3 regions of the Planifilum fulgidum genome follow, and region 2 is predicted to be linked to each of the others. Evidence: riboswitches for the same ligand, from Rfam matches in the RefSeq annotation. Region 2 holds a riboswitch; each other region holds the start of a gene.

Region 1 (9,933 bases), on a different contig from region 2:
CCTGAAGGGCCGGTGACGGTGGATGGCTTCGGGTGCATGCCGCTTCGTTTCGCCGCATGCAGCGGCGCTCCGCGGCAAACCTCCCGCCGTCGGGTTCCGATTTCAGGCTGTTCCTAAGGAAAAGGTGCAAAAGAAAAGAGCCGGAGAGGACTCTCCGGCTTGGAAAGTGGCGTCCGATCACGCGCGGAGGCATCACCCGCTGACCGCCGCTTCCTCCTCGTGCAGCAGGCGCCACAGCCGCTCTTTGCACCGGAGGAAGGGTTCCTGGGTGACCATCCGGCGGGAGCGGGGGCGGGGGAGATCGACGGTGACGATCTCCTTCACCCGGGCGGGGCGGGGGGTGAGGACATAGATCCGGTCCGACAGGTAGATCGCCTCGTCGATGCTGTGGGTGATCAGGCCGATGGTGTGCCCCAACCGGTCCCGGATGCTCAAAAGCCAGTCCTGCATCTGTTCCCGGGTCAGGGCGTCCAGGGAGCCGAAGGGTTCATCCAAAAGCCAGAGATCCCGTCCGGTCACCGCCGTCCGCAGGAGGGCGGCCCGCTGCCGCATGCCCCCGGAGAGGCGGGAGGGGTACTCATCGGCGAAATCCGTCAGGCCGAAGACGGGCAAAAGTTCCCGGGCCTTCTCCCGGGCCTTCCGGCGGGATAGGCCCTGGACCTCGGCCCCGAGGATGGCGTTGTCCAGCACGGTCCGCCACGGAAGCAGGCAATCCTTCTGCATCATGTAGCTGACGTGGCCGGTGCGGCCGGTCACATCCCTTCCGTCCAGGGTGACGGTGCCCCGGTCCGGCACCTCCAGCCCGCTCAGAATGTTGAAGATCGTGCTTTTGCCGCAGCCGCTGGGGCCGATCAGGGAAACGAATTCCCCGGAGCGGATGTCCAGGTCGATCCCCCGGAGGACGGGGAGGTCCCCCGCGGGAATGCGGTAAGTTTTATGGATGTCGCGAAGGCGCACTTTCATCGCGTGTTCCTCCATCGTCCGTCCGCCGTCATTGGGGCAGGAATTCGTTGGTGAAAGCCTTGGCCGGGTCGATCTTTTTCTCGATCAGCTTGTGTTTCCACATCCAATTCGTGAAATCGACCCATACTTCTTCCCTTTGCACTCCCCAGGCCGGCGAATCGGCCCGATACTGTTTGCTGATCCACTGCTGGGATTTCCGGACCAATTTGGGATCCGATTCGGGAACGGCCTCGATCAGGATGTCGGCCGCTTCTTCGGGGTGGTCGATGGCAAATTCGTATCCCTTTTTCACCGCCTTCAGGAACTTTTTGATGGTATCCGGATCCTTCCGGATCATCTCTTCGTTGGTGATGATCGTCGGCGTGTAGAAATCGAGGACGGGGTCCAGATCCTTCAGGTAGATGACGTCCAGGGGAACCTTCCGAAGCTCCGCCTCAATGCCCGTCCAGCCGTAGTAGATCCAGGAAAAGTCGATATCCCGCTTGACGGCGGTGAAGAAATCGGCCTGGCCGATGTTGACGATGCGCACCTTGTCTTCCACGTTGTCTGTTTTGACGCCGTCCAGCTCAAGCACCGTCTGGATGAAGGCGTTCTCGATCGGCGTTCCCCACCCGCCGTAGGTTTTGCCGACGAAATCCTTGGGCGAGCGGATCTTTTTCCCTTTGGGGGCGGCGAATCCCGAGGTGTTATGCTGCAGGATGGCCGCGATCGACACGATGGGCACTCCCTGGGCCCGGGCCTGGGTCACATATTCCTGGGAGCTGATGCCGAAGGGGGCCTTGCCGGCACCCACCAGTTCGTTGGCCGAGGTTTTGCCCGGGGTGACAATCTCCACTTCCAGCCCCTCTTCGGCAAAATAGCCCTTGCTCTGGGCGACGTACAGGCCCGTGTGGTTGGTGTTGGGCAGCCAGTCCAGCATGATGGTGACTTTCTTTTTGCCCCCGGACGGGGAATTCTCGTCGGAAGTCCCGCCGCACGCCGACAAAACCAGCGTGAGGACCAGCATGAGAATGGATGCGGTGCGGATGCTTTTCCATCGTTTCATCGTAAGTTGCGCGCTTTTCGGCAGAAAGGCCGGGAAAGCCGCTTTTCCCTCCTTTTGCTGAAATTATTTTGCCGACTGGTCGTTTCGGCTTTGTTTCCAGGGAACCGCCAACCGTTCCAACAGGCGGATCAGGAAAAACAGGAGCCAGGTCCAGAAAGTGATGGCCAAGATGGCCACGAAGACCCGGTCCGCGGCGAAGGAATGCTGCGCCCGGACCAGGAAGACGCCCAGGCCCACATTGGCCCCCAGCCACTCGGCGATTACCGCCCCGAGGACGCTGTAGGTGGCGGCGATTTTCACCCCCGAAAAGAAGGCGGGCAGGGCGTGAGGGAAGCGGACCATGCGGAAGATCTGCCAGGAACTGGCCCCCATGGACCGAAGCAGCCGAACCATGTCCGGATCCGCCGAGCGGAGCCCGTCCGCCGTGCTGACGACCACCGGGAAAAAGGTGACCAGGGCGACGACCAGGACCTTGGGCAGCAGGTCGTACCCGAACCAGAGGATGAGCAGGGGAGCGACGGCGATGACCGGCACCGTCTGGGTGCCGACCAAGAGGGGATATAGCCCCCGCTTCAGCCAGGGAGAAAGCTCCATCACCATCGCCAGCAGCCACCCGGCGGCGATTCCCGCCGCGAAGCCGAGGGCCGCCTCCTGCAGCGTCGGTCCCGTGTGGCGGAGGAGGAGGGGCATGTCCGCCGCCAGGGTGCGCAGGATGTCGGTCGGGGCGGGAAGAAGCCATTTTTCCACGCCGGTGAGCCGGACGCCTCCCTCCCACAGGATCAGCAGGAGAAGGAGAATCGACACCGGCGGTCCGATCCTGCGAAGGTGCCTTTGCCACGGAAGGATGGGCACGCCGGTCACCCCTTCCGGTATTTGCCCACTTTTTCATCCCAGTTGAGCCCGGAGGGCTTGTAGTCGATTTTGACGATGCTGATCACCCGATCGCTTCCCGCGGCGATCACCGCCTCCTGGGCCCGCTTCACCACGTCCATCAGCTCGTCGTAGTCTCCCTCCATCGTCGTGTCCAGGGGTCCCACCTCGTAGCGGACGCCCGATTCCCGGATCACATCGATCGCCTTGTCCACCAAGGCGTAGATTTCTTCATCGGTTTTTCCCCGGGGCAATATCTGCAAGCTGACGTTGGCATTCGCCATCCGATCACCTCCCAAAACGTAAAAAAGCCGACCCGGTTTTGGATCGGCATGGCCCACGAGCACTCTCCACCCGTCAAACGGATGGAAGAGGCAAATTCCCTGCGCTGGCATTATCCAGATCAGGTTCGGCGGGTCGGTGCCGATCCGGGCACCCTCTCAGCCGGGCTTCCCCCAGCTCCCCGTTGCCTATTCAGTTTCAGCTACAACATACCACATGTCCCGCGGGTTGACAATGCGTGTGCACATGGGGATTTTTCCCGGTCTGATCAAAAAGGCCATTTTGCTCCGCCCTGCCAACCGGTGTTCCTTTTTTCGAATTGAAATGGAAACGGTCATTTGAAGTCCCGCCCCGCGGCGGGGGGATCGCCATCCGGTTTCCATGCCCGCGACACATCGACAAACCGGTCGCCTTGAAGGAGGGGAACCTCCCCGAACGCATCCATTCGGGCGCAGAAACGGACATCTTCCGCAAAGCCGCGCAAGCGGAGTTCCCTGCCGCCGGCGCAATCCCAGATCAACTCGGCAAGGGAATTCCGCACGGATCGAAAAGCTCCCATAAAGACCCGGGCTTTCGGTGAAAGGCTTCTTCTCAGCCGGGACAGGATCGCCCCGGCCCCAAATCATCCTCGATTCCCGGACGGAGGCGGTTTTCACCCTCTCGGGCATCCGCCCATTGTACACCGCACGGTACCACCGTGATGTCGGTGCCGGTTTGGGCGTGGATTCGTTCGGCTGCGTCGTCAACCGCCGAGACGTTGAGCAGGGACCGACCAACAGGGCGGACGCCTTTGCGGCGGCCGCGGAACACGCCGCTCCGTTCAGGGAAACGGGGGATAAGGAGGGGCCGCCCGGTTCGGCGGCCTCTTTTCGGTCCGCGACGAGGGCGGCTTTTCGTTTTTTCGCAAACCGTTCCGCTTGTCCGTCCCGGGCCGGCGGTGGGGAAAGATCCACGGCGTGAAGTGGAACGCCGTGACGACGGTGGAGGAAAAACTCAGGACATCGACAATGACGGTGATGTCTCCCCGTTCGGCGGCCTCCCTAGCTCCCCGCAGTCCCCATTCCACCCGGCACATATAGGGGGATTGGCTGTACACGAACCGCTACCTCCCGTCTCATAGAAATGGGGATGTTCTTCAGTCCATCCCACCGATCAAGCGGATTCGTTGTGGTCCGGGCAAGAAACCTCGGGCTGAAGCTGGTGAATCTTTCGGCGCGGTTGATTAACACGACCGTCTGGTTGAAAGCGGCCGCTTTCGCAAATCGAAAGGTCCCGCGGGCCGATTGTCCAGAGAGGGAGGGCCGAACCATGCGGACATGTTGCCACCCGGTGTTGCTCGCCTCCTTTTCATAACGATGCTGATGCTGACCGGCCGGAGTTGAGCGGGGCAGCCTGCATCCGTCCGGCGACGGATGAGAATTCGGCCGCGATCCGCGACACTTTGACGCGAGGCGGAACGCGCGGAGAGCGCTTCGCATCGGCCGGCTCTAAAGGATGCAGTGATGATCATAAGTCCAAAAATGGATTGCCCGCTTTTTATGACGGGTGGAATTGCCCATGCCATCGAAGTTCGGCGGTTCGGCCCGGATGAGTTGAGAAAAAGGCGGGATTGCAGCACGATCCCCGAAGGACGAAATCAACGGGAACGGCGCTTGCACCGGGGTTTCCTTCTCGTTTTGAAATAGCCCTTCCATGCAAAACGGATGCATACAAAAGGACAGCCGGTTACATCACTTCGGTTGCCTTCACTTTTCCGGATGCGCAGGATTCAGGCTTACGCAAGTTGCCTGATCTTTTCAGGCAAGATGGAGGCGTAGTTCCCAAATTGGATCATCTTGCGAAAATGGATGGAAACATCGCAGGTTCGGTTGTGCCCTCCCGTTTTCGCTGCGAACCGGAGACGGCGAAAAGTACGTGGCCGTACGGGATCAGCGAATTCTCGGCTGTTTATCTTGCTGGCCCGTGATATTTTTCTCCGATGGCGGAAACCATAATTAACCGGATGCGGAATAAAGGAGGGAACTTGCGTGATCCATCGAGGATTGATCGGAGCGGCAGCGATGTTGGCGGTCCTGGCGGGGGCCGTGTGGAGCGTCGAAACCTGGGCGGCAAAGGATGCGGAGGGAGCTGCCGCATATCGTGAAACCCGGCAGGTCCGGCCCCTTTCCACCCGACCTCCCTCCGGTGAGGCGAAGCGGGAGATGGAGGAGCGAATTGCGAAGTATCTGGGCATCTCCCGCGAAGAGGTGGCAGCATTGGTCGATCAAGGGGTGAAGCACTGCGACCTGTTCCCCGCCGCGGCGATCGCCAAGCTGAGCAACCGGGATCTGCGGGCGGTGCTGGAGGAGAAGACGGAGCAAAAAACGTGGCGTTCTGTGGCGGAGGATCTGGGCGTGGATGCGGAGCAATTCCGGCGCGAGGTGCATCGCATCCTTCCCGCGGCGGCGAGAAAGGGAATTTGGCTGGACCACCACCCGGAGGTGGTTTCCAAGAGCATCGCCGAATATTTGAAGATGGACGAGAAGAAACTGGAGGCGATGATCAAAAAGGAAAAAGTGCGTCCCCGGGAATGGTTGAAAGCGGCCGTACTGTCCAAAATCAGCGGCAAGCCGCTGGGAAAAGTGATGGCCATGAAGAAAAAGAGCAGCTGGTTGGAAGTGGCCACCGACTTGGGCGTGTCCCGGGAGGAAATCCGGACGGAGATGAAGCGGTTGAGGAAAATCCTGAAAAAACACGCCAACCGGTGGGATGAAGAGCACAGGGAAACAGGAAGAGAAACGGGGCAGATACCATCGCATCGGCTGAGTGAAAATTTGTTGGGTCGGGTGCCGGCATAGCGGCACCTTTTTTGTCGTCTGAATGCGCGTTTGAGGGAAGAAATCTCCCGGCGCGGCCGATCCGTTCCACAGCCCGGTTTAACCCCTTCGATGGCGAATTGCTTCAAACGGCCCCAAACAATGCACCAGGGTAATCTCTCCCCGGTGGCCGTGTTTGTTCAGTTCAGCTTCATGGACGGGATGTTCTTCAATATCCAATGTTTCCACCTTGTCAATTTCGCCCGGAAATTCGGTTTTGTCGTGCATGGCTTCGCTTCGATGCTGATATTGCCGTGGATTGTGGCATAAGGCTTCAGAAGGGCATCTGAGATTATTCTTTGCTCCGGCAGGGAAACCGTTCCCTTGGGGATTCGGATGAAATGGTGTTGGTTCCGAATGGAACAGCTCACGTACAAATCCCATGTTCCCTCCCTGGCGAAGGGACGTGTGGAGAATTCGCCCTGAAAGGAGAAGGTGTTTGCGTCTAGCCGTTCCGTTGAGAGCGGGAAGTATTCATCCATCGGCATGGACCGCTCACGAATATACAAGGACAAGGAAGGTTCATCCTGAAGATCCTGTTTAAAGGTCAGGGACCCGGCAATATGGATGTCGCTGGGGCCGTTCCATTCCATTTGGTCGACAGCGCAAATCGGTTTCTTCACCCGGACCCTTTGCTCGCTCTGCCTGAGGGCCGATTCGTAGACTTGCATCCACTGATCCACATATCGGTCTTCACTGAGGACCTCCGGGGTTTTCCTGGCCTCCTGTCCCAGGGATTCTCTCAGCCCCGGATCGGTGAACAGTTTCACCATGGCATCGGCCAGTCCGTCGATATCGCCGGGTTTCACCAGAAGCCCGTCCACTCCGTTGCGGATAATGGTCCTGGGACCGTAGTTCACGTCGTAAGCGATTACGGGGGTGCCGACCATCTTGCTCTCGATGATGGACAGCCCGAAAGCCTCCTCGGAAGAGGGCAATACGGAAAAGGCCGCCCTTGAAAACACACCGATGGCGTCTTGCGTGATGCCGCAAACTTTGACGTGCTGCTCCAGTTCCAAATTCCGGATCAGTTTTTGGTAGTCTTTTTCCTCCGGTCCGTGGCCCCAAATTTCCAATTTTGCTTGCGGAACCTTTTTCACAACCCGTTTGAAAGCCCGTATGGCGTGATCCACGTTTTTCAGCTTCACAAATCTTCCCACGTAAACGCAAGTGAAGGGCTCCCTCTCCACGTCCGGCCTCGGTTGAATCCTGGGAGCGCAGTGGGGAATGACGTGGAAGGTGGATCGAGGGCCGAATTGGCGCTCGACATCTTTTTTCTGGAGGTCGGTGGTAAAGATGACGGCATCAAACTGATCCACTTTTTCCAAAACCGTTCCGTGGACCTCTTTTAACGGCGCACCGTAGGTGTAGGGTTCTTGCAGATGAAGGGAATGAAACATCTTGATTTTGACGACATGGGGATGATTCATCTTGAGAAGGATATAATCCGTATTTTTCTTTGAGACATCCGTTTGAAAGATCGCCTTCGGATACCGGTCGGCGATTTTGTGAAGCCAATGGAGCTTCAGCGCCAGGACGTTCGGGAAGGTGTCGATGAGGGCCCCGTCCCGGTCAAACCAGTTCACCTGGATGCACTTTTTGGTTTTCGGGTTGTACCGGTACTCCAGAAAACAGCGTCCCGCCTCATCCAGGAACCGCTTTTGTCGGGGATTGGCGGTGTCCCGTTCATAATCGACGATCTGTCTGATGCGACCTTTCATGTCGAAGTGTTCACGGCGGAGAAGAACCCGGTTTTCATCGAAGTGGTCGATGAAGCTTAACCGCCCGTCGGCATCATACTCTTTATATTTGACGAGTTTGCCGTTTTGATACAGGTAATAGCCGTTTGTCTCCGGGTCGGGTTCAAGGTCGAATCCTTCTTCTTCCGCGGGATGATCGATCATAGGAGCATCGTCCGCCGCGACGGTCTGAAAATCGTCGTTTGTCTTGTGGGAGAGGTATTCAAACAGGTTGAGAACGGGGATATCGGGATGGAGGAGGTTTAAACGGATCATTTCTCTTCGAATAAAGTCATAGTTGGGATTGAAGTTGAGAGTGAGAATGGATATTTGACAATTCCTTTTTTCGCGAAGAAGCTTGGCTCTGGCGAGCACGTTGCGGGTTCCCCCGCCTCGGGTGTGGCTGATGGAGTTGAAGAGGTAGAAAATCGGCTCCCTCATGTTAGCCACCCTAACTTGCATTGTGATGCGATACGATTTTACCATATTATAGTAGGTTCATGTTAAGTCAAAAGGGCAAAGGCGGCCTTCTTGGATAAACCCGACGTTGTCAGCCGTGCCGAGTGGGGAGCGGATGAATCGCTTCGCTACAATTCAAACGGTACGGAAAAGTGGCCGCGGGAATATGATAAAGTCATCCATCTCGTCGTCCACCACACCGACACGCCTGTGAACGATCCCGATCCTGCCGCCCGTGTCCGTTCCATTTGCTATTACCACACGGTGACGCGAAAGACAGATATGCAACCATCTGAAGTAGCACCGGGACGCCGGATGAAACGGCTGAACTCCCGTGAAACGGTCTCTGTATTTCACAGAGGCCGTTTCCTTTGCCTCAGGATGGTCGCTTTCCCGGGACGAGGTTCGGGCTTTCCGGTCGGTTGTCGTGAAGAGGCGACGGGATGGGGGAGGAGATGAGCGGATGGCCGTCCGGTTGGGATTTTATTTCACAAAAAAGCAATAAGTTTTGCTTCGGTTTTTTCTCGCGCTAAACTAATAGAAAAAGGAGGTGTCTCTGGATGAACACATATTACCCGCCGGCCTTTCAATCAAAGCGGTTTCATTGCATGTACTGCCATGTGCTGGCCGAGCAGAACTGGTTCAGCATCAATGCAAAAAACCGGTTGTGGCGGTGCGTGTGCCATCATTGCAAAAACGAGTCGGTGTGGATAGAGATCAAGAAGGGTGAAGGCCGCATTTTGCATCCCGACATCCTCCAGGGCCCACCCCCCCACGATGAAATGCCGGAAGCGGTGAAGGAGTTTTATCTGGAGGCGGCGTCGATTGTATCCAAGTCTCCCCGGGGCGCTTCGGCTTTGCTTCGTCTGGCCTTGCAACGGCTGATGAAAGAGTTGGGCGAAACGGGGAAAAGCCTGGATGAGGCCGTCGCCTCCCTCGTTGAAAAGGGTTTGCCGGCGGTTGTGCAAAAGGCGTTGGAGCATTCCCGGGTGATCGGAAACGAAGCGGTCTCCCCGGGGCAATTGGATTCAAAGGATGACCAGGCGACGGCGATGCGGCTGTTTGACCTGATCAATTTCATCGTGGAAGACCGGATCACGCGCCAAAAGAAGATCGAGGCCCTTTATCAGAGCCTTTCCGGTTGAAGCGAGGAAGCGGAGGTCCGCAAGAAGCGTCCGCATTTCGGATGCGATTGCTGTTTCATTGCCATGGGACTATTTTTGGTTTTTTCCGTAATGCCGAAAAGGGAAAGGGAGAAGCCCCTTTGGGCTCTCGGGGTGGGGGCTTCTGGGTTTTGAAGCAAAAAAAGAAGGCCCGCATCGGGGCCGGATGATCGGATGGGACCGATTTGCAGCGCCCACCGCCAGGGAGCGGCGGGAAAATCGGTCCCTTCTTGTATGCGAGGGCGGTTTCCGACGGCGGTGAAGCGTTTTTCCTTTTCAGGCCTTTACGGGCGGGCGGGGATGCATCCCCGCCGTTTCTCCTCAGTTTTCCCCAATGCCGTTTCCACCGCCGCCTCCGGTGTTTCCGCCGCCATCTCCGCCGCCGGTTTCGCCGCCGCTGCCGCCGCCATTTCCGCCGCCACCGGGATTCCCGCCGCCGGTTTCGCCGCCGCCATTTCCGCCGCCACCGGGGTTCCCGCCGCCTTCACCGTTGTTACCGCCTGGGTGGGGGGGCGGGGAAGTGTTGTCGCCGCCGTTGTTACCTCTGCCGGGATTCG
Region 2 (9,933 bases):
ATGGTGAGTTCAACCGTGACGGGCCGGGCGGGACTTTCAGGCGCTTTTCGATGCGTAGACTTAAATCACATCGTTTTGATTCGTGATCAGTTGAACGAATGGACATATCCAGCAGCTTTTCCACTGGGTTTACACGTTGTTGTTCTCCTTTTTGCAAATCACTACCATAGACTCAGTGTACTGGGTCATTGGCCGATCTTTCCAACCGTCACAAATACGAAGCAATTTAAATCTATTTTTATCCAACAGGTGTTTCATCTCTTGCGGATATGTATAGCGAAGATCGATAAAACTTTCCTTTTCCTCAACGAACCGTCCTGCATCGAAAAAACGTCGAATCACTTTGCAATGCTCAATTTGTTTAATTGGATCATATTGTTCTTTTATATAGATCTGTACTGTTCTCCCCTGTGCATCAATCACAGTGCGCCAGAATGTTTCATGATCTGACAATGCGTGTTCCTCAAAGGAAGGAAAATGCGTATCAAAAACGAAAACCCCATGATCTTTTAAACACCGGTATACTGATTGCAACGCTTGATCCTGATCTTCATTGGTTAGAAAATGTTGGAAAACATGTCCGGTCATAAAATCCAAGTGTAATTGGCGACAATCTTGCAAATGCCAATCAATTGAATGACAGGGTGACATTTTTTCTTTTGCTCTGTTGAGCATTTCCTCATGTATATCGACAGCGATCAAGGAATACCCTGCCTCTGCCATGGGAATGGTAATTCTCCCAGTTCCACAGCCCAGTTCCAAAATTTTTTCTCCTTTTTTTACATACTTTTCAGCAAGATCCAAGAGAAAGGGAAGCTCGCTTGAAGACGGATTTTCCAGATCATAAAGAATCGGATCTTCATATTCCGATAAATTGATATCCATTTCATTTTTCCTCCTCTTTTTCATCAAACCAACCCTTCAATTGATAATATTTTGTCTTTTACTTCGACAAAAAAAAGACTGCTGATCTGTTACCCCTATCAGCAGTCTTAACAGTGACCTGCGGGACATCGCTTCCCGCAAAAAATCGTACTCAACCGGAGTCAAGAGAAAGCCGGTCTGTTACCGGTCATCCCTTTTGAATCAGCCGGCGAACCCCCTCGGGATCCGCTTCCTGCAGGGCCCGGTCCGCCAGCGCCCGGGCGGCGGAGGTGTCGATCGAGCGAATCCGCTCCTTCACTTCCGGAATGGTGCCGGAGCTCATGGAAAGCTCGCTCAGTCCCAATCCCACAAGCAGCTCCGTCATCCGGGGATCGCCCGCCAATTCGCCGCACATGCCGACCGGGATGCCCGCCTGCCGGGCCGCATCACAGGTCTGCCGGATAAGGCGGAGGACGGCGGGGTGCGCCGCGTCATACAGATGGGCCACCCGCTCGTTCCCCCGGTCGGCGGCCAGGGTGTATTGAATCAGATCGTTGGTGCCGATGCTCATGAAATCCACTTCCCGCGCCAGGATGTCGGCGATCGCCGCCGCCGCCGGCACTTCCACCATGATGCCGACGGAGATGTTCTCGGCCGCGGGAACCCCTTCCCGTTTCAGCTCCTCCCGGCACTCCGCAAGCAACGCCTTGGCTTCCCGGACCTCCGACACGCTGGAGACCATCGGGAACATGATCCACAGGTTGCCGTGCACCCCCGCCCGGAGCAGGGCCCGGAGCTGGGTCTTGAAGATGTCCCGCCGGTCCAGGCAGAACCGGATCGCCCGATGGCCCAGGAAGGGATTCTCTTCCTTGGGGAAATCGGCGTAGGGAAGATCCTTGTCCCCGCCGATATCCAGGGTGCGGATGATCACCGGCCGCTTTCCAAAGGCCTCCAGCACCCGGCGATAGGCCGCGTATTGCTCCTCCTCGCCGGGCCAATCGCGGCTTTCCAGATAGAGGAACTCGGTGCGGAACAGGCCGATGCCCTCCGCTCCGTTCTTGAGGGCGGGCTCCACATCCTGCAGGTTGCCGATGTTGGCGAAGACTTCAATCCGCCGGCCGTCCGCCGTGACGGCATCCTCGCCGGCCCTTTTCACGGCTTCGATCCGCCGCTTTTCCTGCTCTTCGATCTGCTCGCGGGCTTTGCGCTCGGTGTCCGGATCGGGGCGAAGCGTCACCTTGCCCGCCTCCCCGTCGACGATGAGCAGGTCTCCCTCACGGATCTGCTCGATGGCCCCACCCAGGCCCAACACCGCAGGAATCCCCAGGGTTCGGGCCATGATGGCGGCATGGGCCGTCCGGCTCCCCTTGGCCGTCACCATCGCCGCAATCCCCGCGGGAAATTGCGCCGTGTCGGAGGGGGCCAGCTCCTCCGCCACCACGACGCTTCCCGGCTCGATCAGGGAGGGATCGAAGGGCTCCTCGCCGGAAAGGTTCAGCAACAGACGGTCGCCGACATCCCGGATGTCATCGGCGCGGGCCTGCATGTACTCATCGGGAAGGGCGGCCAGCATGGACTGCATTTCGTCCGTCACCGCCGCGCACACGGCTTCGGCGTTTTTCTTCTGATCGCGGATGCGGTTTTTCATTTCGCCCACATAGGCGGGATCATCCAGGAAAGCCAGGTGCGCGTCGAAAATGGCCGCTTCCGCTTCCCCCATGCGCTCCTCCGTCGCTCGGCGCAACCGTCCGATCTGCTCCTTCGTCCGATCAACCGCCCGTTCCAGGCGGGCGATCTCCTGCTCCGAATCCTCCACCGACTTCTCCTCGACGCGAGGGCGAACCTTTCTCCAGCGCACCGCCTGCCCCAGGGCCAAACCGGGCGCGGCACCCACACCGGTGAACTGTTCCATCCTCATGACACCCCTTCTTTAATCGCTGGACTTTGGCGTTCATGACTGAATGTTACGGGGTTGCGATCCGTTTTGCAATGACTGAATCACTTCTTCGGGGGAAGAAATCTCCAAAAGCCGCCGGCGGAACGATTCGTCGATCAGCTTTCGGGACAGGGCCGCCAGAATCTGCAAGTGTTCGTTTCCTTCCTTTTCTTTCGGAACGGCGATCAAAAAGATCAACCGCGCCTGTTCTTCCTTCCCCGGTTCCCAGCGGATCGGCCGCGTCAGGCGGGCGAAGGCGACGGCCGGCTCCTTCACCCCCCGAGACTTGCCGTGGGGAATGGCCACATCGAAACCGATCGCGGTCGACCCCATCTTTTCCCTCTCGAAAACGTCCGCCAGATACTGCTCCTTGTCGCTCAGAATCCCGCTTCTGTCCAGGATCCCGGCCAAGGCGCGAATCACTTCCTCCCTCGATTCACCTTCCATGTCCAGCCGGATCCATTCCGGACGAATCAGGTCATTGATTTCCATCGCCAACCTCCTGTGCCACAACATTTTTCTTCAGCAGGGAGACGAGAAGGGCCGTCACCACCGTGCCCGCCGCGATGGCCAGGAGGAAGCCCGCGAGATTTCCCACCGCGTGCGGGATCGGCAGCACGAAGACCCCGCCGTGCGGAGCGCGCAGGGTGCAGCCGAGCCCCATCGCCAGCGCCCCGGTGACGGCGGAACCGACGACGATGGAGGGGATGACGCGGAAAGGATCCGCCGCCGCAAAGGGAATCGCTCCCTCCGTGATGAAGGACAGCCCGAGAATTCCCGCCGCCTTTCCGGCTTCCCGCTCTTCCCAGGTGAACTTCCGGCGGGCAATCCGGGTGGCCAGCCACAAGCCCAGGGGAGGGGTCATCCCGGCGGCCATCACCGCGGCCATCGGCCCGTAAATCTCATTCCCCAAAAGGCCGACGCCGAAGGTGTATGCCGCCTTGTTCACCGGTCCCCCCATGTCAAAGGCCATCATCGCCCCGAGCAAAAGACCCATCAGGACCGCGTTGGCCGTTCCCAGGGACTTTAGCCACGCCGTCAGGGAATCCATCACGCCCTTTACCGGCGTGCCAATGACGTAAATCATCAACAGGCCCACGACGAGGGTGGCGAGGAAGGGAATCAGAAGGATCGGTTTCAATCCTTCCAGGGATTTGGGAAGGCGAATCTTCTCCTTCATCCACTTTGCCACATATCCCGCCAAAAATCCGGCGACAATTCCTCCCAGAAAACCGGAACCGGTGCTGGAGGCCAACATCCCTCCGACCATCCCGGGCGCCAGTCCCGCCTTGTCCGCGATGGAATAGGCGATGTATCCCGCGAGGACCGGAACCATCAGGGCGAAGGCGCTCTCTCCGCCGATCTTCATCAGATTGGCGGCAAGGGACCCTTCCTCCTCCGCCGCGTGGATGCCGAAGGTGAAGGACAGCGCAATGATCAGCCCGCCTGCCACCACCAGGGGAATCATGAAGGAAACCCCGTTCATCAAATGTTTGTAGGGACCGCTCCGTTTCTGCTCCCGTTCCTTTTTCACGGCCTTCACCCGGTCTTCGTAGGATGCGGCCGGTTTGGACAAGGCCTCTTCGATCAGGCGTTCCGCGTTCTTGATCGCATCCCCCAGGGAGGAGCGGATCACGGTTTTTCCCTGAAAGCGGTCTTCCTCCGCGTCGACGTCCGACGAAAGGATCACGGCGTGGGCTTCGCGAATCTCCTCTTCGGTCAACCGGTTTTCCACACCGGACGCTCCCCGGGTTTCCACCTTGATGCTGACTCCCAACTTTTCCGCCGCCTTTGAAAGGGACTCCGCCGCCATGTAGGTGTGGGCGATTCCGGTCGGGCATCCGGTGACAGCCACCAATTTTTTCATTTTACTGCCCCCTTTCCTTTAGCAGGAGATCATCGACCGACAAGACAACTCTACCTGATCCAACAGCAAATGCGCTTCCTCCAGGGCGGCGAACTGGGTTCCCTCTTTGGAGGCCGTGGCGGAGGCGGCGGCCACGACAAAGCGGAGCGCCTCGTCCAGGGGCCACTTCCGCCGCTCTCCCAACACCAGCGCCGCCACCATCGCATCCCCCGCTCCCACCGTGCTGGAGACCGACACCCGCGGGGCCCGGGCCCGGATGGCCTTTCCTTCGGCGAAAAACCACGCTCCCTCGGCCCCCATCGACAGGGCGACCAGCCGTATCCCCCGGTCCAACAGCCCTTTTGCCGCCGCAAACCGGTCCTCCTCATCAGTCAGGGAGCGGCCGACCAGTCTCTCCAGCTCCGCCAGATTGGGCTTGACGGCATAGGGACCGCGCCGGACACCTTCCCTCAGGGCCTCCCCGTCCGCATCCAGATACACTTTCACGGAACGGCGTTTGGCCCGGTCGATCAAGATTCCGTAAAAGTCCTCCGGCGCTCCCGGAGGAAGACTTCCCGACAGCACCGCGATCTCCGCCCGTTCGATCGCGGCATCGTACACGTCCAGAAAGCGGGCGATCGCCTCCTCGTCGACCGGATCTCCCGGCTCGTTGATGTCCGTCACCCGGTCGTCCGCTTCCTCGACGATTTTCAGATTGGTTCGGGTTTCCGCATCCAGTTCGACGAAACGGTGTTCAATCCCCCATTCCTCCAGCCGCCTCAGGATCCACCGGCCGTGGTATCCTCCGACCCACCCGATGGCCAGGGGAGTTTCCCCCCACAGCTTCAGGGCGCGGGCCACGTTGATCCCTTTTCCGCCGGGATCCCGGCGAACCCGCCCCGCCCGGTTCAGATCCCCCGGCCTGAGCCTGGGAAGGTGGATCGTCTTGTCCACGGCGGGATTGAGGGTAACGGTTACAATTTTGCCCATGCTGCCGACTCCTTTTCACGCGCGAATGACTTGAACGCCTTGTTCCTTGATCCGCTGAAGAATCTCAGCGGGCGCCTTCTGGTCCGTAATCAGGATATCCACCGAGGACAGCGGAGCCACCTTGGCGAAGGAAACCCGACTGATCTTGCTGCGGTCGCAGAGCAGTATCACTTCCTTCGCCGCGCGAATCATCGCTTTCTTCACCTGGGCTTCCAGCAGGTGGGGCGTGCTGATTCCCTCTTCCGGATCCAGGGCGTTGGTTCCCAAAAAGGTTTTGTCCACCTTGATCATCCTCAGGGTATGTTCCGCGATCGGCCCCACCATCGACTCGATGCCCCGCCGCAACATGCCGCCGGTGCTGATCAGCTCCAGATGCTCCATCCCCTGCAATTCCTGAAGGATGTGATTGGAATTGGTCACCACGGTGAGGCGGGAAAACCGGCCGAGCAACCGGGCCAGTTGATAGGTGGTGGTTCCCGAATCCAACAGGATCGTTTCCCCGTCCCGGATCAGATCGGCGGCCTTTTCCGCTATGCGCTGTTTCTCCTGGGCGAATTGATCCTTTTTCTCCTGGACGCTGGGTTCAAACCCCACCCGCTCCCGGGGAATGGCTCCCCCGTGGGTGCGCTGAATCCGATGGGCTTCCTCCAATTCCTTCAGGTCCCGGCGCACCGTCGCCTCGGACACCCGGAAGACCTCGCTCAATTCCGCCACGGTGGCTCGTTTGCGCTCGTAAATGTACTCCATCATGCGCCTCTGTCGTTCCTCGGCGAAAATCTCTCCTCCCCCCTCTCCGGTTGATCTACTTTGATTATATTTGATTGATTATGATCGTTTCAAATGAAATTTGTTTGAATCCGTGCTTGGTTGCTTTTATTTTGCCAAAAGAAAAACCGGCACATCCCGTGCCGGCCGGTTTCACCCCCTGATCCGGGAAGTCGGAAATGTTCCGCGCCCGCCGAAGGCGCCCGGAGAACCACCGAATCCGCCCTTTACGCCGAGGCGATCCGGGCGGCGGAAGGCCGCGCCACCCTTCAGGCTCCGACAAGACGCGGCGGGCCGGGTCAGTACCCCTTTTCCCGCCGCTCGGCGATCAAGCCTGCCCTGCGGGAACGGGAACGATGATTGGCAAAAGTCTGCATCATTTCATACCAAGCGGCCACCGTCCCTTCCGGCACGTTGGCCGTCAACAGTTTTTTGGGTCCCATCCGGCGACAAGTGCCCGACTCCATCAGCAGCAGGTCATCCGCACATTCCGCCCAGCGGAGATCCCGGGTGGCGACCAAAATGATCCGGTGAGGCGCGAGGCGGCGCAATTCCCGCCACAAAAGCCGTTTTCCCCAGTGGTCCAGCCCCGCCGTGGGCTCGTCCAGCAGCGCGATCAACGGATCCCGGAGCAACATCTCAACCAGCAACACCCGCTTCACCATTTCCCCCGGGATGGCGGAAAGGGAGGCGCGCCGGACGGCGGCCAATCCCCATTCGGCGATCAGCTCGGCGACGCGCCTCCTGGGATAGGGCAATTGGCTGAGCTGGGCGCGGTATAAGAGATATTTTTCGAGAGAGATGGAATGGTTCATCCGGCGCATGGGCGGAATGTATATCATGCGGGATTTCAAATTTCCCAGGGCGGAGGTGCCCGCGGCGGCCGCGCGTCCCCGGGACCAGATCACCGTTTCGCCGTCCTCCAACTGGTAGGTGATTCGCCCGTCGTCAGGGACCTGCAGGGCGGCGGTAAGCTGCAACAGCGTGCTTTTTCCGGAGCCTTCGGGACCGAGAATCGCAGTGATGCCTTTCCTCGCGGCGGCGGTAAAATCGAGAAGGCCGATTCGGCGTGACCGCGGATGGTTTTTGGAAGCATAAACCTTGTTGAGATGAGACCACTCAATCCGCAAGGACTTTCATCCTTTCATCCGATGCACCTATCATTAAGGATACCCGAAAACCCGGGCAGAAAGAAGGGTCTTTTCCAATCTCTTGATCCATCGGATAAATCCGCCTCCCCCCGCATTTGGCTAAGATTCGGACGGTTAAATCTCTTTTAACCGTGTTCAATAATTTTAAAGGGCCGCAGCGGTCGTTTCGGCTGATTGACCCGTTGCGGGGGATGTGATACTTTCGAAGCGACAACCGCATATCCAACGGGAGCTTGGGGAAAGCCAGGCTGAGAGGGCGGGGGATCTGCCGCCGACCGTTGAACCTGATCTGGGTAATGCCAGCGCAGGGATGGAGACAAGGGGGCCCGGCGCCCTTTTCGGGGCGGTGCGGGTTCCGTTCGCCGCATGCCTGCGGGCATGCGGTTTTTTCTTGGAATGGTTTTTAAATCCGACGGCATTTCCGTTCAATCCAGAAGATGAAGAAACGGTGCATCATCTCTCCGAACCGAATCCGACGGACCCCTTCTCCCTTCTCAAGCCCCTTCCGTTGGTGTGCGCCAAACCGTTCAAAAGAAGGAGGAGGAGAAGGAATGTCCAACGACTTCCGCTTTCCGGCGAGCAAAAAGGTGTACATCCAGGGATCCCGGCCGGACATCCGCGTGCCCATGCGCGAAATCCGGCTTTCACCGACCACCGGCCGGTTCGGGGAAAGGGAAAACCCTCCGGTCCGTGTCTACGACACCAGCGGCCCCTGGACCGATCCGGATGTGGAGACCGACGTCAGGAAGGGACTGCCCCCGCTCCGGCGCCGGTGGATCGAAAGGCGCGGAGATGTGGAGGAATACGAGGGAAGGCAACCGCAACCGATTGACGACGGGTATTCTTCGAAGTCCGAAAGTCCCTCTCAACCGTACCCCGGACTCAAGCGCCGACCGCTCCGGGCCAAACCGGGGCGCGCCGTGACACAGATGCATTACGCCCGCCGGGGGATCATCACTCCGGAGATGGAATTCGTGGCCATCCGGGAAAACGTCAGCCCCGAATTCGTTCGGGAAGAGGTGGCCCGGGGGCGGGCGATCATTCCGGCCAACATCAACCATCCCGAAAGCGAGCCGATGATCATCGGGAAAAATTTTCTCGTCAAGATCAACGCCAACATCGGAAACTCCGCCGTCTCCTCCTCCATCGAGGAAGAAGTGGAAAAAATGCGGTGGGCCACCTTCTGGGGTGCCGACACGGTCATGGACCTGTCGACGGGAAAAAACATCCACACCACCCGCGAATGGATCATCCGCAACTCGCCGGTCCCCGTGGGCACCGTCCCCATTTATCAGGCCCTGGAAAAGGTGGGGGGCAAACCGGAGGAGTTGACCTGGGAAATTTACCGGGACACCCTGATCGAACAGGCGGAACAGGGCGTGGATTACTTCACCATCCACGCCGGCGTCCTGCTCCGGTACATCCCGCTGACCGCCAACCGGGTGACCGGCATCGTCTCCCGGGGCGGTTCCATCATGGCCGCCTGGTGTCTGGCCCACCACCAGGAGAATTTCCTCTACACCCATTTCCGGGAGATCTGCGAAATCCTGCGGACATACGACATCGCCATCTCCCTGGGGGACGGCCTGCGGCCCGGTTCCATCGCCGACGCCAATGACGAGGCGCAGTTCGCCGAATTGAAAACCCTCGGGGAACTGACGAAAATCGCCTGGGAATACGATGTGCAGGTGATGGTCGAGGGACCCGGCCACATTCCGATGCACAAAATCCGGGAAAATGTGGAGATTCAGCAAAAAATCTGCCACGAAGCGCCCTTCTACACCCTCGGCCCCCTCACCACGGACATCGCCCCGGGTTACGACCACATCACCTCCGCCATCGGCGCGGCGATGATCGGCTGGTACGGCACCGCCATGCTCTGTTACGTCACGCCGAAGGAACACCTCGGGCTGCCCAACAAGGAAGATGTGAAGGAAGGGGTCATCGCCTACAAAATCGCCGCTCATGCCGCGGATCTGGCCAAGGGGCATCCCGGCGCCCAGCTTCGCGACGACGCCTTGTCCAAAGCCCGTTTTGAATTCCGCTGGACGGACCAATTCAATCTGTCCCTCGATCCGGAAAGAGCCAGGGCCTATCACGATGAAACCCTGCCGGCGGAACCGGCGAAAACCGCCCACTTCTGCTCCATGTGCGGCCCCAAGTTCTGCAGCATGCGCATCTCGCAGGACCTCCGGGAATACGCCGCGAAAAAGGGGCTCACCCTCGAAGAAGCCGTGGAAACCGGCTTGAAGGAAAAGGCCAAAGAGTTCCGCGAGACGGGCTCTCGCCTCTACCGGTGACAAACGGGAATCTCTCCGGGACGGGGGCAGTCCCCCGTCCCTTCAATTTGCGATTGTCTGCGGAAGTTTCACGCTCTTCCG
Region 3 (9,933 bases), on a different contig from region 2:
CACGCTCTACATGGGAACCCTGATCCTGGCTTATGTGAAGATGAGGGAGGAGTTGTTCCCCGCCAGGAAGGGGGAAGAATCTCTTCCGCCTCAGCAGGCGATTTGGAGCGGGAGGTGAAGGGGGGGCATCTTGAGAGGTGAAAGCGGCCGCGGATGTTTTTCGCTCCGCGGCCTTCAGGCGGTGGCTCGGCAATGGGATTTACCGGATAGGGGAAGGTTGAACTTTGGCCACCTGCGAATGGAGATCCATCGGCTGATCCAGCCGGTCATCGATGGTGATCTGGGTGACCACCCGGTCCGCTCCGTGATTAAGCGGCGTCCGGTGGATTTCGACGGCCACGTTCATCAATTGATCGATATTTCCTTCGATCACCGTGGCCGTCGGCGTCACCTGGTAGGGGAGCCCGTGCTGATCGATGACGCGGCACACTTCCCGGATCACGCTGCTGAAGCTGGATGATTCCGTTCCCACGGGCACAATGCTGATTTCCATCAAAGGCATCGACATCCCTCCTTAACCGTAGTTTGAATTGCGTTGACAGGGAATATGTAGGGACGGCGAATCGGCCCTGGCGCTTGCCGGGTCGATTTTTTGCGGCGGGGGTTTTCCTCATGAAGTCGCCGGGACTCACCCATACTAGGATTTAAGGGCTGAGTTTTTGACAGGTGGGTGAGAGGATGTCCGATATGGAATTGTTGAAGGAGCTGACCCTCGCCCGGGGGGTTTCCGGTTACGAAGGGGAAGTGCGCCACATCATGCTGCGGGAACTGAAGCGGATCTCCGCCAAGATAGTGACGGATCACATCGGCAGCGTCTTCGGGGAAAAGGAGGGAACCTCCCCCTCTCCCCGCATCCTGTTGGCGGGCCATATGGACGAGGTCGGGTTTATGGTGAAGGAAATCACGAAGGAGGGATACCTGCGGTTTGCCACGCTGGGCGGCTGGTGGGATCAGGTGCTTCTGTCCCAGCGGGTGTCCGTCGTGACGGAAAAGCGGACCTTCACCGGGGTGATCGGCTCCAAACCGCCCCATATCTTGACGCCGGAGGAGCGGAAAAAAGTGTACCCCATCCGGGAGATGTACGTGGACATCGGAGCGAAAAGCGATGAACAGGTCAAGGAGTGGGGCATTCGTGTCGGCGATCCGATCGTGCCGGTCTGTCCCTTTGAAATCCTTCCGGACAGGGACACGATTCTGGCGAAGGCCCTGGACAACCGGGTCGGTTGCTACATGGCGATTCAAGTCCTGAAGGAACTTGCGAAAGCGGATCATCCCAACACGGTGATCGCGGGGGCGACGGTCCAGGAGGAGGTGGGGCTGCGGGGGGCGGTCACGTCTCCCCATGCGGTGGAGCCGGACATCGCCTTTGTGCTCGACGTGGGGGTCGCCGAAGACGGCCCCGGCAGCGAAAAAGGCAGCAAACCGCGCCTCGGAGGGGGGCCGCTCATCACCTTTCTCGATGCCACGATGATCCCCCATCTGCGCCTCCGCGATCGGGTGATGGAGATCGCGGAAGAATTGAACATTCCGGTCCAGGTGGAAACGATGAGCGGGGGAGGGACCGATGCGGGGAAGATTCACCTGTTCCGAAGGGGGGTTCCGTCCCTGGTGGTGGGGGTGGCCGCCCGATACATCCACAGCCACGTCTCCATGGTTTCCAGAAGCGACGTCCAGCAGGCGGTGCGGCTTTTGGTGGAAGTGATTCGGCGAATGGACCGTGCGTCGGTGAAGAACATGGTCCGGTTTGTCGAGGAGGCGTAGCGCATGCCGGGACGAAACGCGGACGGTGTTCCGGAAAGGGGCCGGAGGGCTCCTTTCTTTTTCTTTCAGGACATATTATAATAGCAACGAAGGTTTCGGCCGGTTTTCGAGGATGCCGGGTTTTCAGGAGGGGGAGCGAGCGTGGAGCCCAGGGATCGGTTTTTCAATCATGTGGCAAAGCAACTGTCCGCCTTGCCGCCGGAAACGGTTTCATCGCTGATCGATCAGGCTGGCGGTCCGGGGCGGGTTGTTTTGGTGTTTGTGGATATCTTGAAGGGCTTTTGCGAGAAGGGGCCTTTGGCCAGCGAACGGGTTGCCGGGATGGTGAAGCCGGTCAAGGCTTTGGCGGAGGCCCTGTTGAAAAGGGGAGTGCCCGGCGAAAACCTGGTTTTTCTCAATGACGCCCATCCCGAGGATGCCGTGGAATTTTCCGCCTTTCCCCCGCATTGCGTCCGGGGCACGGACGAAGCGGAGGTGGTGGATGAACTCAAGCCGCTCCTCGGGCGGGACGGTGTCCGGGTGTTCCGCAAAAACGCGACCAGCGGCCTGTTCGGCAGGGACGAAGGAGGGGAGCGCTTCTTCGAATATCTGGAGAAGCGCTTTGCGGAAGGGCCGGTCACCTTTGTCGTCGTGGGGGATTGTACGGACCTGTGCATTTACCAGAACGCCATGGGCATCCGCCTTCTGGCCAACGAGCACAACGCCCGCGTCCGGGTGATCGTTCCCCTGGAGCACGTCCGAACCTACGACGTGCCGGTGGAGGTTTCCGAGAAGACGGGAGCGCCCGCCCACGACGGAGATGTGATGGACCAGCTGTTTGCCTATCATATGCTGTTGAACGGCATCGAGGTCGTCCGAACGGTGGAAGACCGGTAGAGGCAGTGGTTTTGGAATTCGATGAAGGATGGTGTTTGGATGCGGACCGAAGAGATGCTCCTCAATGTGGGGCCCCAACACCCCAGCACGCACGGTGTGTTCCGGATCTTGCTCAAGATCGACGGGGAGATCATCCGCGAAGCCACCCCGGTGATCGGATACCTGCACCGGGGAACGGAGAAGCTGGCGGAAAACCTGAACTATACGCAGATCATCCCCTACACGGACCGGATGGACTACCTGTCGGCGATGATCAACAATTACGCCGTGGTCCACGCCGTGGAAACCCTGATGGGTCTGGAGATTCCCGAACGCGCCGAATATCTGAGGGTCATCGTGATGGAACTGAACCGGATCGCCAGCCATCTGGTCTGGTTCGGCACCTATCTTCTGGACATCGGCGCGATGAGTCCCTTCCTGTACGCCTTCCAGGATCGGGAGAAGATCATCGATCTGTTCAACGAGATATCCGGCGCCCGCCTCACATACAATTACATGAGGGTCGGAGGTGTCAAATGGGATGCTCCCGAAGGGTGGCTGGACAAGGTGCGCAATCTGGTTTCCTACCTGCGGGAGCGTCACGAAGAATATCTCGAACTGGTGGGGGGCAACGAAATCTTCATCAACCGGACCAAAGGAGTCGGCAAATACGACGCAAAAACCGCCGTCCAGTACGGATTGTCCGGTCCGTGCCTCCGTTGCACGGGAATTCAGCGGGATTTGAGGAAGGATCAGCCCTATTCGATCTATGACCGGTTCGATTTTGATGTTCCCATTGCCACCGAGGGGGACTGTTACGATCGCTTCCAGGTCCGGATGGAGGAAATCCGTCAATCCCTGCGGATCATCGAACAGGCGGTGGAGCAGATCCCCGAAGGGCCGATCATGGCGAAAGTGCCGCGGTTGATCCGCCCGCCGGAAGGGGAAGTGTACACGGCGGTGGAAAACCCCCGGGGAGAGCTGGGCGTTCACCTGATCAGCAAAGGGAAAGCCAATCCCTGGCGGATCCATTGGCGCCGGCCGTCCTTCCACAATCTGCAGATTTTGCCCCAGCTGTTGGAAGGGGAAAACATCGCCAACTTGATCGCCATCCTCGGTGCGGTGGATATCGTGCTCGGTGACGTTGACGGTTGAGAAGCGGAAGCGGTTCCCGTCCCCTTGATGAGGCTGGAACCGCTTTTCACAAGCGCGGTCTGAACTTGATCAAAAACGGGGTTAACTGAATGGAACAGACATGGGCCGAGTTTTTGTTGCAGTACGGATATATCGGGATTGTCTTCTTTCTGATCCTGGGAATCGCCGGCATTCCTCTTCCCGATGAAATCTTCATGACCTTCATCGGGTATCTTTCGTCGGAGGGGAAATTGAATCTGTATCTCACTTACATCAGCGCCCTTTCCGGCTCCGTCGGCGGAATCACCCTCAGCTACGTACTGGGAACGCGTTTCGGCTATCCTCTCCTGAAGCGATACGGAAGCAAACTCTTCATCACGCGGAGAAGGCTCCGGATCACTCAGTTTCTGTTCCGGAAATACGGCAACTGGGTATTGTTTTTTGGCTACTTCATCCCGGGAGTCCGTCATTTGACCGCCTATTTGGCCGGGATATCCAGACTTTCTTACGCCCGGTTCGGTTTGTACGCCTACTGCGGGGCGGTGGTCTGGTGCGCCACCTTCATCGGATTGGGGTATGTGCTGGGTTCCAGCTGGGAACTGGTGTTTCATTTCCTTAACCGTCTCGGGCCGGTGTTTCTGTTGGTCCTGATCCTGGCGGGAGGGTTTCTCGCCTGGTATTGCTGGTCGATAAGCCAGAACCGGGCCGGGTCCTCCCGCCCCAAATGATGAAGGGAGGCTTTCGGAAAATCGCGCCCCCTCTTCCGGAAGGGCGGATGCGGGATGCGATTTGACGCCCTTTGCGGGGGACTGCTAGAATAATAGAAAAACGTGAAAGGAGTCCACTGGGGGTGCACCTGTACGGTGCTGAGAGGGGTTTGCGCCCCAACCCTTTGAACTTGACCTGGGTAATACCAGCGCAAGGAATGTGGCGGTTGCGTGCGTTGCCGGTATCCACCAGGATACCGGTTTTTTGCAGGAAAGGGGGAGACGGGAATCGGAGCCAGACTTCATCTCGTCACCGGGGACCGCCACTTGCCGGACCACATTGTGGCCGTTGTCGAAAAGGTCCGGCCGTGGGTGGACCAGGTCCACCTGCGGTGGAAAAGCCGGACCGCCCGGGAGATGTATCGCTTGGGGAGCAGGCTTTTGGAGCGAGGGCTTTTGACTTCAGGACAGCTGGTCGTTCATGATCGGCTGGATGTGGCCATGGCGCTTGGTTGCGGCATCCATTTGCCGGAAGCGGGTCTGCCGGTGGATCGGGTGCGGGAAATCGTCGGTTGCCGGCATCGGGTGGGGGTGTCGGTTCATTCGGTCCGGGCCGCGGAACAGGCGGCCGCCCTGGGGGCGGACTACCTGATGTTCGGCCATGTATTTTCCACTCCGTCCAAGCCGGGGATTCCACCGAAGGGGCTTGAACTGCTTTCCCGGGTGGTTCGGGCCGTGAAGGTTCCGGTTCTGGCCATCGGTGGGATCAACGCGGAGCGGATTCCCCGGGTGATGGAGACGGGTTGTGCGGGGGTGGCCGTCCTTTCCGCTCTGATGGACAGTCCGAATCCCGAAGGGGCGGCCCGTCGAATGAGGGCACGGCTGGATCGCCTATCGTGACCATCCGGAGTGCGCCGGAGAGGAGAAAAAAGGGGGGCTACAGGTTGCATGAGCGGGATGTGGTGGTGATCGGAGGTGGTGTGATCGGCTGTTCCATCGCATACTATCTGGCCAAGCGGGGAGCGCGGGTCACCGTCCTGGAGCGGGATCTGATCGGCTCCCACTCCTCGTCCGCCGCCGCGGGGATATTGGGAGCCCAGGTGGAGATGGCCGAACCGGGGCCGTTGAGCGAGCTGTGCGTGAAGAGCCGGTCCATGTTTCCCGATTTGGCTTCGGAGCTGTATCGTCTGACCGGCATCGACATCGAATTGATCCGGACGGGCGTGTTGCGGATCGCCTGGACCCGGGAAGAGGCCGAGGCGCTTTATAAGCGGGGGGTTTGGCAGCGCGAACGCGGCGGGACGGCGGACTGGTGGGACAGGGATCGGGTTCGGAGCGTGGAACCGGCGGTGTCCGACCGGATCGAAGGGGCGCTGTACATCCCCGGGGATTCCCATGTTTCCTCTTCCCGGTTGACCCGGGCCTTTTCCTATGCGGCAGAGCTGCTCGGGGCCGAACTGATCGAGCGGTGTGAAGTGACTGCCTTGCGCGCCGGAAAGGACCGGATTGAAAGGGTGGAGTCGGACCGGGGGACGTTTCAGGCGGAGCACGTGGTGCTGGCGGCGGGGGCCTGGAGCGCCGCGCTGGCGGGGAAATTGGGATTGCGATTGCCGGTGGTTCCGGTCAAGGGGGAATCCCTGGCGGTATATCCCCGAAGGGCGCTCTTTGAAAGGACGCTGTTTGCGGAGGGATGCTACCTGGTCCCCAAAGCGGACGGCAAGGTGATCGTGGGGGCGACGGAGCGGGCCGGCGATTTTACCGAATGGGTGACGATGGACGCCATTCAGAAACTGACCTCGGAAGCGGTCCGGCTGGTCCCGGAATTGGCGGACAGCACGTTTATCCGCGCCTGGTCCAGCGTCCGTCCCGGGTCCGTCGACGGCCTTCCCTTTATCGGGAAGTTTGAACCCTACCGCAATCTGTTTGTCGCCACCGGCCATTTCCGCAACGGCATTTTGCTCAGTCCCGTCACCGGCCAGGGGATTGCCGAAATGATCGCGGGAGAGGAAGTTCCGGATCTGAAACCCTTTTCGCCCAATCGCCTGTCGCAGCCGTAAACATTCCGGCTGCCCGTGAAAGGGGGAGAGATTATTCGCATCCGCGTGAATGGAAAAGAGATGGAACTGCCCGAGGAAGTCCGAACCGTCTCCGGACTTTTGGAACACCTGGGGGTGGAAAAAAGGATCGTTGTGGTGGAGCGGAACCGACAGATCCTGGAAAGGGAAGAGCATGACTCGACTCCCCTTGCCGAAGGGGATTCCATCGAGATCGTTCATTTTGTCGGAGGGGGTTAAAGCGTGCTGAAGATCGGGAAATACACCTTCCGTTCCCGGCTTTTTTTGGGAACCGGGAAGTTTCCGTCGCTGGACATTCAGCAGGCTGCCGTGGAAGCTTCGGGGGCGGAGGTGCTCACCTTTGCCGTTCGCCGGTTGAACATCAGCGATCCGAATCAGCCCAACTTCTTGGAGCGGCTGGATCTCAGCAAATACACCCTGCTCCCCAACACGGCGGGGGCCACCAGCGTGGAGGAGGCCCTGCGAATCGCCCGGCTGGCCCGGGCCTCCAAACTGTGCGACATGATCAAGGTGGAAATTATCGGGGATCCCAAAACCCTGCTGCCCGATCCCGTCGCCACCCTGGAGGCGACACGGATTCTGGTGGAGGAGGGATTCACCGTTCTGCCCTACACCTCCGACGATCCGATCCTGGCCAAGCGGTTGGAGGAAGCGGGGGCCCACGCCATCATGCCCGGCGGGTCCCCGATCGGATCCGGGCTGGGACTGCTCAATCCCCACTATTTGAGCCTGATCATCGAACAGGCGAAGGTCCCCGTCATTGTCGACGCGGGGATCGGATCCCCGGCGGACGTGGTTCAGGCGATGGAGCTGGGAGCGGACGGGGTGCTGCTGAACACCGCCGTATCCCGGGCGAAGGATCCGGTGAAGATGGCCCGGGCGATGAGATGGGCCGTCGAAGCGGGGAGATTGGGTTTCGAGGCGGGAAGGATTCCCAGGAGGCGTTATGCTTCGGCCAGCAGTCCCCAGGAGGGATTGGTGGGCTCCTGAGACAGCGGTGTGAAGCTTCCGCCGGAACAGGGGCGCCCTGGGGTGCCCCTTGCGTTTTCATCGGGAAAGGTTTTTCCGCCGGGGATCCGGCCGGTAGCGGGAGATGTTGAGGAGTATTCCCAGGGAAGCCATGTTGATGAGCAGGGACGATCCGCCGTAGCTGATCAGGGGAAGGGGAATGCCCGTCACGGGAAGGATCGCCGTCACCACGGCCAGATTGAGCAGGGCTTGGATGGCGATGGAGCTGACCAGGCCGATGCCGAGCAGGGTTCCGAACGGATCCGGGACGATCAGGGAGGCGCGAATGCCCCGCAAAATCACAGCCACAAAGAGGAGGATCAGGAAGAGGCACCCAAAAAAGCCCAGTTCCTCGGCAATGATGGCAAAGATGAAGTCGGTGTGCGCCTCGGGCAGATAGGCCAATTTTTGGATCCCGTTTCCCAGTCCCCGGCCGGCCAAACCTCCGGGACCGATGGCATAAAGGGATTGGATGATCTGGTATCCCGTGTCGTTGGGATCCTTCCAAGGGTCGTAGGCCGCTTCCAGGCGCTCGATCCGGTAATCCGCCAGATAGAGGACCATGATCAACACAGGCACCGATACCAGCCCCAGCAGCAGCAAGTGGCGGATCCGCGCGCCGGCGCAGAAAATCACCACCATGCAAGAGGCCAGGATGATGATCGTGGCGCTGTAATGGGGTTCGATCATGATCAAGAAGCAGACCAGTCCGATCACAATCAGCGGGGGAAGCAACCCCCGCGCGAAGTTGTCCAGATGGGGCTGCTTTTTTGTCATGATCGAGGCGGTGTAGATGATCATCCCCAGTTTTGTCAGCTCCGAGGGCTGAATCGTCAGCGGGCCGATCTGAATCCAGCGGGAAGCGCCGTTGGCCTCGACGCCGATGAAGGGAACGAACACCATCACCAGCAGGATCAAACAGGCCAGCAAAATCCATCCGACATAGCGCCGATAAAGGGTGAACGGGATGTTGGCGAACGTGAAAAACAGAACCAAACCCAAGCCGGCCCACGTCAGCTGCCGCTTAAAAAAATAGTAACTGTCGTTGAACTCGGTCCATCCCTCATAGTAGCTGGCGCTGAACACCATCACCAGCCCGAATCCCAACAGGACAAACGTGAAGAACATCAGCCAGAAATCCGGTTTGCCGCGAACCATTTCCCCATCCCCTCAACCGTCAAATGCAATTCATCTCAAATGATAACACACGGCTTCTTCGGAAACATCCATGAAATTCCTCCAACCCCGTTACCTTCCATTTTTAGCCATTTTCGCCCCCGATAACACCTGCCGAAGCGCGACTTTTAGTACTTTCTGTAACGGCGTCATCTTTTCCTTTTTCGCTTTGGACGATGAAGTGTCACGGGGGATGTGGTATAATTACCATCGACAAACGCAGGAGGGTGAATATTTTGAAGGTGACACGGATTCACTTGAACATTCACGAGCAGGATTTTGAACCTTATGAGGAGGAACTGGTGCGGCTGGGATGGAAAAAGATCGGAAACCAGCCGGTGTTCCGGAAAACATACGGAGACACGGAAGTGGAAGTGAAGGAATACATCCCCGCCTTCAGCGGCGAGGTTTATTTTGTGGTGTCCGCCAGGAACGAGAACGGCATCTCCTTCGAATCGATTTCCGCCATCCTGGACGAGCTGCGGCAGGCAGACAAAACCAAGGATTAAAATTTCCACTGATACCTTCCTCCTGGCTCGAGAATACTTAAGCCAGGAGGTGATCCGGTTTTGCCTGAAGTCAAATGCAGTGTGGCCAACTGCTACTTCTGGGCCGAAGGGAACAAATGCACGGCGGATGCGATCATGGTGGAAATCGATCCGCATGCCAACCGCCGGTTCGATGAGGAAATCGGGGGAGAAATGGTGGGAACGGGCCACCGGGATTATTCGGCCCGCCGGTCCGCCGACACCTGTTGCCATACCTTTCGGCTCAAGGAAAAGCACCGGTGAAAAGGAAAAAGCACCCTGCCGGGGTGCTTTTTCCCTTTCCGGATTTGGTCAGGGGTTCCGCGAGGGCTCGGTGCGCCGACCGATGAAGGCCTTCAGGGCGGGGGGCGTCACCAGCGTGGTGACCAGCACGATGACCACCGCCGCGGTGAACAGGGACTGGTCGATCAATCCCTTCTGCAAGCCGATGGTGGCGACGATAAGCCCCACTTCCCCCCGGGCGATCATTCCGGAGCCGATGATGGCGGAACTGCGCCAGTTGAACCCGGCCAGTTTGGCCCCCAAGCCGCCGCCGATCAGTTTGGTCAGGACGGCCACGAGGGTGAGGACCACGATGAGAAAGAGCATCTCGAAGGTGAAATTCTTCACCTGTGCCGTCACGCCGATGCTGACGAAAAAGATCGGCACAAAGAAAGAGAAGGACACCGT

What was found. A riboswitch is a leader RNA that binds a small molecule or an ion and turns the genes downstream of it on or off. The one in region 2 is predicted to bind thiamine pyrophosphate.
Region 1: linked by a shared signal. The riboswitch ahead of BM063_RS13995 (MTH1187 family thiamine-binding protein) and the one ahead of thiC (phosphomethylpyrimidine synthase ThiC) in region 2 are both predicted to bind thiamine pyrophosphate.
Region 3: linked by a shared signal. The riboswitch ahead of BM063_RS01490 (thiamine phosphate synthase) and the one ahead of thiC (phosphomethylpyrimidine synthase ThiC) in region 2 are both predicted to bind thiamine pyrophosphate.

Annotation. Positions count from the first base shown of each region.
Region 1 is NZ_FOOK01000030.1:1,225-11,157, forward strand. Features, by position in the region: gene BM063_RS18040 (cupin domain-containing protein) at 1-5, shown strand, start outside; gene BM063_RS13980 (ABC transporter ATP-binding protein) at 193-963, opposite strand; gene BM063_RS13985 (ABC transporter substrate-binding protein) at 992-2,008, opposite strand; gene BM063_RS13990 (ABC transporter permease) at 2,072-2,860, opposite strand; gene BM063_RS13995 (MTH1187 family thiamine-binding protein) at 2,866-3,162, opposite strand; TPP riboswitch at 3,240-3,354, opposite strand; gene BM063_RS18045 (hypothetical protein) at 3,495-3,767, opposite strand; gene BM063_RS18050 (hypothetical protein) at 3,981-4,256, opposite strand; gene BM063_RS14010 (hypothetical protein) at 5,188-5,997, shown strand; gene BM063_RS14015 (glycosyltransferase) at 6,156-8,195, opposite strand; gene BM063_RS14020 (DUF4145 domain-containing protein) at 8,774-9,358, shown strand; gene BM063_RS14025 (transglycosylase domain-containing protein) at 9,698-9,933, opposite strand, start outside.
Region 2 is NZ_FOOK01000046.1:820-10,752, forward strand. Features, by position in the region: gene BM063_RS16295 (class I SAM-dependent methyltransferase) at 130-885, opposite strand; gene ptsP (phosphoenolpyruvate--protein phosphotransferase) at 1,073-2,782, opposite strand; gene BM063_RS16305 (PTS sugar transporter subunit IIA) at 2,816-3,292, opposite strand; gene BM063_RS16310 (PTS fructose transporter subunit IIC) at 3,279-4,667, opposite strand; gene pfkB (1-phosphofructokinase) at 4,686-5,636, opposite strand; gene BM063_RS16320 (DeoR/GlpR family DNA-binding transcription regulator) at 5,652-6,386, opposite strand; gene BM063_RS16325 (ATP-binding cassette domain-containing protein) at 6,701-7,531, opposite strand; TPP riboswitch at 7,768-7,880, shown strand; gene thiC (phosphomethylpyrimidine synthase ThiC) at 8,104-9,852, shown strand.
Region 3 is NZ_FOOK01000002.1:92,170-102,102, reverse strand. Features, by position in the region: gene BM063_RS01520 (hypothetical protein) at 1-118, shown strand, start outside; gene BM063_RS01515 (MTH1187 family thiamine-binding protein) at 200-502, opposite strand; gene BM063_RS01510 (M42 family metallopeptidase) at 688-1,761, shown strand; gene BM063_RS01505 (cysteine hydrolase family protein) at 1,903-2,637, shown strand; gene BM063_RS01500 (NADH-quinone oxidoreductase subunit D) at 2,677-3,771, shown strand; gene BM063_RS01495 (DedA family protein) at 3,861-4,478, shown strand; TPP riboswitch at 4,587-4,693, shown strand; gene BM063_RS01490 (thiamine phosphate synthase) at 4,689-5,357, shown strand; gene thiO (glycine oxidase ThiO) at 5,402-6,514, shown strand; gene thiS (sulfur carrier protein ThiS) at 6,548-6,751, shown strand; gene BM063_RS01475 (thiazole synthase) at 6,755-7,522, shown strand; gene ftsW (putative lipid II flippase FtsW) at 7,580-8,698, opposite strand; gene BM063_RS01465 (hypothetical protein) at 8,953-9,225, shown strand; gene BM063_RS01460 (DUF1540 domain-containing protein) at 9,286-9,507, shown strand; gene BM063_RS01455 (cation:proton antiporter) at 9,556-9,933, opposite strand, start outside.